2 regions of the Streptomyces sp. NPDC006339 genome follow, and region 1 is predicted to be linked to the other one. Evidence: riboswitches for the same ligand, from Rfam matches in the RefSeq annotation. Region 1 holds a riboswitch; the other holds the start of a gene.
The links. Region 1 has a riboswitch for cobalamin ahead of ABZ135_RS28305 (CbtB-domain containing protein). Riboswitches for the same ligand answer to the same signal wherever they lie in the genome.
Positions count from the first base shown of each region.

Region 2: linked by a shared signal. The riboswitch ahead of ABZ135_RS30165 (ribonucleoside-diphosphate reductase subunit alpha) and the one ahead of ABZ135_RS28305 (CbtB-domain containing protein) in region 1 are both predicted to bind cobalamin.

Region 1 is NZ_JBEXQW010000040.1:39,754-43,685, reverse strand. It holds gene ABZ135_RS28315 (NlpC/P60 family protein) at 1-978, shown strand, start outside; gene ABZ135_RS28310 (CbtA family protein) at 1,038-1,802, opposite strand; partial or broken gene ABZ135_RS28305 (CbtB-domain containing protein) at 1,823-2,037, opposite strand; cobalamin riboswitch at 2,073-2,249, opposite strand; gene ABZ135_RS28300 (peptidoglycan bridge formation glycyltransferase FemA/FemB family protein) at 2,313-3,491, opposite strand; gene murJ (murein biosynthesis integral membrane protein MurJ) at 3,716-3,932, shown strand, end outside.
Region 2 is NZ_JBEXQW010000046.1:19,663-23,594, forward strand. It holds gene ABZ135_RS30165 (ribonucleoside-diphosphate reductase subunit alpha) at 1-1,929, opposite strand, end outside; cobalamin riboswitch at 2,060-2,196, opposite strand; gene mctP (monocarboxylate uptake permease MctP) at 2,283-3,905, opposite strand; gene ABZ135_RS30175 (DUF3311 domain-containing protein) at 3,902-3,932, opposite strand, start outside.

The DNA.
Region 1 (3,932 bases):
GCCGCGGCGGCCGTGGCCCTGTCCACCCAGACGGCCTCGGCCGACCCGCTGCCTGACCCCAACAAGAAGGGGGTCAAGGCGCAGGTGGACCGCCTCTATGAGCAGGCGACCCAGGCCACCGAGAAGTACAACGGAGCCAAGGAGAAGGCCGACGAGCTCAAGAAGCAGGTCGCGACGCTCCAGGACACCGCCGCCCGCAAGCAGGGCGAGCTGAATGAACTGCGTGACCGGATCGGCACGGTGGCCGCCGGCCAGTACCGTTCCGGCGGATTGGACCCGGCCCTCCAGCTGTTCCTCTCCGAAGACCCCGACACGTACTTGGAGAAGGCGTCCGCCCTGGACCGCGCCGGCGACCGGCAGGCTGCCGTACTGCAGCAGTTCCTCTCCCAGCAGCGGGTCCTCCAGCAGCAACGCACGGAGGCGTCGGAGAAGCTGCGCGATCTGGACTCCGTTCAGAAGGAGCTGGGCAAGCGGAAGACGGAGATCCAGGGCAAGCTGCGCGAGGCCCAGCGCCTCCTCAACACCCTGTCGGCGAAGGAGCGGGCCCGGATCAACGAAGAGGAGGACCGGGCCAACCGGGCCAGCGCACGGGTCGACCTCGGCAACGAGGCGAGCGCCTCGCAGCGCGCCGCCGCGGCCTTCGCCGCCGCCAAGAGCAGGGTCGGCATGCCCTACGTCTGGGGCGCGAGCGGCCCGAGCTCCTTCGACTGCTCCGGCCTCACCTCCTGGGCGTACCGCCAGGCCGGCGTGACGATACCCCGCACCTCCCAGGCCCAGGCGAACGCCGGCACACGCATCAACTCCCTCAGCGACCTGAAGCCCGGCGATCTGATCCTCATGCGCAGCGACCTCAGCCACGTCGGCTTCTACGCCGGCAACGGACAGATCCTCCACTCCCCCAAGCCGGGCGCGCAGGTGCGTTACGAGTCCATCGCCCGCAGCGGCATGCCCTTCATGTGGGGCGTACGCATCGGCTGACGCACACAGCAGAGGGGGCGCCGGTACGAGACCGGCGCCCCCTCCCGTGTGGACGGGCATCAGGCCGAGGGCGCCACCGCTCTCGGCTCCGCGGCCCCGATCCGCGCGCCTGCCCGGCGCGGCTGCAGCAACCGCTCGGCCAGCACGCCGAAGACGAGACCGAATCCGGCCCACAGCACCGCCTGGACAGCGAGCGCGGAGATGCGGAACTGCCAGACGACCTCGGCCGGGAAGTCCTTCGGCATCTCGTTGACCGCCGGCAGGAACGCGTACGCGAGTCCGACGGCGAGGACGAAGAACGCGCCTGCCGCGATGGTCGCGTTCCAGTTGCCCAGACGGGGCGCGAGCCGCTTGCCGAGGATCACCGCGGCGACGGCGAGCAGCACGCTGAGCACCACCATGAGCAGGTAGAGGGTGGTGCGCTGGCTGATGGTGGCCGCGTCGCTGACCGCAGGCGGGTTGGCCGGGTACTTGAGGAACGGCACGATGTAGACCGCGACCAGGCCGCTGAGCGACAGAAGACCAGCCGTGGCGCGGGGGCCGAACGCGCCGACGCGGCCCAGGGCGAAGCAGTACGCCAGCGCGGCGATGCCGCCCAGGCCGACGCCGTAGACGAGGACACCGGTCGCGAGACCAGTGGTGGACTGGGCCGCACGGCTGACGAGTTCCTCGCCCTCTTCGTGACTGTGCGCTGCTTCGTAGGCGATGCCCGCCTCGGTCGGCGGCTCGCCGAGGAAGTAGGCGACGACCAGGGCGAGGAGACCGGCCACGAGGCCGGCCGCCATCCCACGCGCGAGGAGCTTGCCGACAATTGTCGAGTTCATGATGTGTGGTTTTCCCTGTCTCAGTGGCAGGGGAAGCCGAGCAGGTGACGGCCGTCGTGCACCCACTCGTGGACGCCTTCGCCGGCGAAGATCGCGGTGGCGCCCTGCTCGGCGCCGACGAGGAAGAGCGCGAGCAGCATCAGGGCCCCGAAGAAGACGGCCAGGGCAGGATCGACTTGATGGGGAGTACGGTGGGGGTGGCAACGGCACTCGGCTGAGCGGTGGCCTGAGCCATGGCAGGACCTCCAAGGGGAACACGCGTCCCGGTCGGTGGAGCTCGACCGACGGGGCGAGTCTGACTTGCCGGACCGCACCGCTCAGAAGATGAGCGGCTGCCGCCGAGCACACAGTGGCGCGACCGTGCCGGATTCCCACTGGCTTCCGCTGCCCGTCGATTGACTTGTCCTGGTCAAGGTAGCCGAAGGCACCCGGCCCCACCAAGCTTCTAAATAACTTAGAAGGATCGATTAGGGTTCCCCCATGACCGATCCACATGCCCCGGGGGTGGCCTCAGCGGCGCGACAGGTACGCCTGCATGGCGCGGTGCAGGGTCCTGTTCACCGTCCCCTGCAGGGGCAGCTCCCACTCACCGAGGGTCTCCGCCACTTCCCCTCCGGTGCCGAGCTTCCAGCGCATCAGCCCGAAGGACCGCTCTGCGGGGTCGAGGGTGTCCGGTACGCCCCGCATGTCGTAGACGGTAGCCCCCAGGGAGTGCGCGTCGCGGATCAGTCGCCACTGCAGGGCGTTGCTCGGCCTTACCTCGCGGCGGTGATCGGCGGAGGCTCCGGTCTGGTACCAGGCCCGCCGGCCCGCCACGATCATGGTGTGGGCGGCGAGCACCTCGCCGTCGTGCCGTGCGAGGTAGAGCCGCATGCGCCCGTTCTCCTCCGCGTTGAGCTCTCGGTGCTGCCGCTGGAAGTACGGAAGCGAGCGCCCCAGGCGGAAGCCGTCACGCCGCTCGGTGACCTGCAGCAGGTCGTAGAAGGCGGGAAGGTCCTCGGCGGTGCCGAGGTAGGTCTCCACCCCGGCTGTCTGCGCCTTCTTGATGTTGCGCCGCCACTCCTGATTGAAGCCGGACCACAGGTCGTCGGTGCTCCGGCCGGCCAGCGGAAGCTCGAACAGGTGGCGCGGCTGGGCGTCGCCCGCGCCGCCGACCTCGCCGCAGCGCCGCCATCCGGCCGCCCGCAGCCGGTCCGCCACGGCCGATCCGACCGGCTCGACGACGTCCGGCAGCACGTCTCCGACCCGGCGCCCGGGGCCCACGGCCGCCTTGAGCGTCGCGGCGCTCCAGCGGCGGTACGCCAGGGGCGGCCCCATCCGTACGGCGAAGGCGCCGGCTGCCCGCAGGTGGTCGAGGAGCAGCTGAAGGACGTCCATCAGGGCCGGGTCGGCCCAGTCCAGCACCGGGCCCTCCGGGATGTAGGCGAAGTACCGCCGGGTCCCGGGCAGCGGCCGGTACAGCACCTGGGCGGCGGCACGCTGGCGTCCTGTCCCGTCGAACCAGCCGATCCACTCGGCCCGCCACCCCTCCTTGACGGCGCTCCAGGAGGGGAGCTGGAGGAAGCTGACCTGCTCGCCCCGTGCACGCCCCGAGAGGGAGTCGAGGTAGGCCAGGTGCTGCTCAGGGGTCGTGGGCATGATCTCCAGGGCACCGGCACTGTGGGTCATCTGCACCTCGGCGACAGCCATGTCGAAGGTCTCCTCGTTCTGGTCCTTGCGCCCCCTTCGGGAGGGCGGCGGGATACCCCCGCCTGTCTCATGCACGCCCGGCGGCACCGGAATGTGGCAGACGACTTCGCAGGGATCCGCGGAACCGGCTCGCGGGCAGGTGCGGCGTGACGGGGACAAGGCCGGCGGGAGCCGATGTCGACGCCCTGAAGACGGACACGGGCAGCGGGCGCGGCAAGGCGTCGATGATGCTCGGTTCGCTCGTCTCCCGGATCACGGGTTTCGTACGGAGCGCGGTGGTCGTCGCGGCCCTGGGGACGGCCTTGCTGGCCGACGCCTACAACGTCGCCAACACGGTGCCGAACATCGTCTACATCCTGCTCATGGGCGGGGCGCTCAACTCGGTCTTCATGCCCGAGCTGGTGCGTGCGGCAAAGGAGCACGAGGACGGCGGGGCGGCGT
Region 2 (3,932 bases), on a different contig from region 1:
GAGGAACTCGCCGGACAGCGTCTCGCGCTTGAACAGGTTGGAGACCTGCGGCTCGATGCACTCGTAGACACCCGCGATCGAGGCGATCGTCGCGGTCGGGGCGATGGCGAGCAGCAGGCTGTTGCGCATGCCGACGGCGGCGATCCGCTCGCGCAGCGCGGCCCATCGCTCCGGCCAGTTCAGCTCGACGTCGTAGTGGTCGGGGTGCAGCACGCCGCGGGCGGTGCGGGTCTGCTCCCAGGCGGGCAGCGGGCCGTTGCGCTCGGCGAGGTCGGCGGACGCCTCGTACGCGGCCAGCATGATCCGCTCGGCGATCCTGGTGGACAGCGCGCGGGCCGGGGCCGAGTCGAAGGGCAGCTTCAGCTTGAAGAAGACGTCCTGGAGGCCCATCGCGCCCAGGCCCACCGGGCGCCAGCGGGCGTTGGAGCGGCCGGCCTGCTCGGTCGGGTAGAAGTTGATGTCGACGACCCGGTCGAGGAAGGTGACGGCCGTACGGACGGTCTCGTCGAGCCGCTCCCAGTCGAGGTCGCCGGTGGCGGTGTCGACGAAGGCGCCCAGGTTGACCGAGCCGAGGTTGCACACGGCCGTCTCGCCGTCGTTCGTGACCTCGATGATCTCGGTGCAGAGGTTCGAGGAGTGCACGACGGTGCCGGGCTCGGCGGTCTGGTTCGCGGTCCGGTTGGAGGCGTCCTTGAAGGTCATCCAGCCGTTGCCGGTCTGCGCGAGGGTGCGCATCATCCGGCCGTACAGGTCGCGGGCCGGCATGGTCTTGCGGGCCAGGCCCGCCGCCTCGGCCTTGCGGTAGGCGGTGTCGAACTCCTCGCCGTACAGGTCGACCAGCTCGGGCACGTCGGCCGGGGAGAACAGCGACCACTCGGCGTCCGCGTTGACCCGGCGCATGAACTCGTCCGGGATCCAGTGCGCCAGGTTGAGGTTGTGGGTGCGGCGGGCGTCCTCGCCGGTGTTGTCGCGGAGCTCCAGGAACTCCTCGATGTCCGCGTGCCAGGTCTCCAGGTAGACCGCGGCGGCGCCCTTGCGGCGGCCGCCCTGGTTCACGGCGGCGACGGAGGCGTCCAGCGTCTTCAGGAAGGGGACGATGCCGTTGGAGTGGCCGTTGGTGCCGCGGATCAGCGAACCGCGGGCCCGGATGCGGGAGTAGGAGAGCCCGATGCCGCCGGCGTGCTTCGACAGGCGCGCCACCTGGTGGTAGCGGTCGTAGATGGAGTCCAGCTCGTCCAGCGGGGAGTCCAGCAGATAGCAGGAGGACATCTGCGGGTGGCGGGTGCCGGAGTTGAAGAGGGTGGGCGAGGAGGGCAGGTAGTCGAGCCGGCTCATCAGCCCGTAGAGCGCCGCCACTTCGTCCAGGGCCCGCACGCTGTCGTCCTCGGCGAGGCCGCAGGCGACGCGGAGCATGAAGTGCTGCGGGGTCTCGATCACCTTGCGGGTGAGGGGGTGGCGCAGCAGGTAGCGGGAGTAGAGGGTGCGCAGGCCGAAGTAGCCGAAGCGGTCGTCGGCGGCCGGGTCGATCGTGCCGTCGAGCCGGGCGGCGTGCAGGGTGACGAAGCCGGCGGTGCGGTCGGCGATCAGGCCCTCGCGGTGGCCGACGGCGACGGAGGCGGAGAAGGACACCGCGCCCTGGCCGGCGGCCTCTTCGGCGATGGTGAGGGTGAGCAGCCGGGCGGCCAGCCGGGAGTACGCGGGGTCCTCCGCGATCAGTCCGGCGGCGGCCTCGGTGGCCAGCTCGCGCAGCTCCGCCTCGTCCGAGCCGGCGTGCCGGCCGCGCAGGGCGGCGGCGGCGACCCGGCCGGGGTCGGTGTCCGGGAGGTCGGCGGTGAGATCGGTCAGGGTGCGCAGCAGCGCGGTCCCGGGGCCGTCGTTCGCCGTCTCGGACGGGGTGGCTGAGGCCGGATCGGCGGGCGCGATGGTCACGTGGGGGCTCTCCCTCGCTCGGCTCGGGGCCAGGACGGGGGGAGGGCGGAAGGCGGGCGGCCGTGGGCACGGCGGCACGCGTCCACCGGCCCACTCCGCGAGGCCCGGACGTCTGTGGCACCCGGACGGAAGGACCGGGCGCACTGTCGGCAGGTATTCGGACTCGCCTCGTACGGAAGCGCACGAAGTACACCGTTGCGGGACAGTTCCGGATTTCCACCGGATTCCCCTGCGGCGACAGCGAGCACGAGCATACATGTGGGGGGCGCCGCTCGTGGCACCCCCCACATGTTGTGTCGTACGACCCAACTGTTGTGACGACTTGTGTCGTACGGCCCGGCCGTGCGCTCCGGTCAGTGTCCGGCGCCCACCTTCGGCAGCTCGGTCACGACGCCCTTGTCGCCCGCGTCGGCGGTGTAGTCCCCGGGCTCCGTCTCGTCGACGCCCTCGGGGGCCTTGACGGCCTTGAGGACGACGGTGAGGACGACGGTGACGAGGAGGTTGAGGACGAAGGCGGTGAGGCCGATGTAGCCGATCTCGCCGATGCCCGGGATCGCGGCGGAGGAGCCGCCGAAGTGCTTCTGGGTCGGGCTGGCGACTCCGTACGCCGCCACCGTGCCGTAGATCATGCCGGCGGCCCAGCCCGCCACCAGCGCCCAGCGGTGGAACCAGCGGGTGAACAGGCCGAGCACGAGTGCGGGCATGGTCTGGAGCATCCAGATCCCGCCGAGGAGCTGGAAGTTGATCGCGACGGACTTGTCCATGGTGAGGATGAAGACCAGGGCGCCGACCTTCACCAGGAGCGAGGCGATCTTGGAGACCTTGTGCTCCTGCTCGGGGGTGGCGTCCGGCTTGAGGAAGTCCTTGTAGACGTTGCGCGTGAACAGGTTCGCCGCGCCGATGGACATGATGGCGGCCGGGACCAGGGCGCCGATGCCGATGGCGGCGAAGGCCAGGCCGGCGAACCAGCCGGGGAACATGTCCTCGAAGAGCTGGGGGATCGCGAGCTGGGGGTTGGTCACGCTGACGCCGGCGGCGATCGCCATGAAGCCGAGCAGGGCGAGGAAGCCGAGGAGCACCGAGTACAGCGGCAGGATGGTGGCGTTGCGGCGGATCACCTCGCGCCCGCGCGAAGAGAGGGTGGCCGTGATGGAGTGCGGATACATGAACAGCGCGAGCGCCGAGCCCAGCGCCAGGGTGGCGTAGGCCCACTGGCTCTGCGGTGCGGTCACCAACTGGCCGCGGGGCTTGCCGGTCGCGGGGTTGGGCTGGCTGAAGGCGGCCTCCGCCTTGTCGAAGATCTCGGCGAAGCCGCCGAGCTTGATGGGGATGTAGATGACCGCGACCACGATGACGACGTAGATGAGCACGTCCTTCACGAAGGCGATCAGTGCCGGCGCGCGAAGCCCGGACGAGTAGGTGTAGGCGGCCAGCACGCCGAAGGCGATCAGCAGGGGCAGGTCCTTGACGAACCAGTGGGTGTGCGCGTCGCCGCCGACGCCCATGACGTCCAGGACCGCCTGGATGCCCACCAACTGGAGGGCGACGTACGGCATCGTGGCGAGGATGCCGGTGAGCGCGACGGCCAGCGAGAGGCCCTTGGAGCCGAAGCGCCCGCGCACGAAGTCGGACGCGGTCACATAGCCCTTGCGGTGGGAGACGGACCACAGGCGCGGCAGGAAGACGAAGGCCACCGGGAAGGCGAGGATCGAGTACGGGATGGCGAAGAAGCCGGCCGCCCCGGCCGCGTAGATGGCCGCCGGAATGGCGACGAAGGTGTACGCGGTGTAGAGGTCGCCGCCGAGCAGGAACCAGGTGATCCAGGTGCCGAAGCTCCGCCCGCCCAGGCCCCACTCGTCGAGGTTGTTCGCGTTCTCCACGCGGCGCCAGCGGGCCGCCAGGAAACCCATGACCGTTACGAGAGCGAAGAGCAATCCGAAAACGGCGAGGGCGACTCCGTTGATGCCTTGGTTCATCGCGGCGTTCCTTCGCTGTCGGTCCGC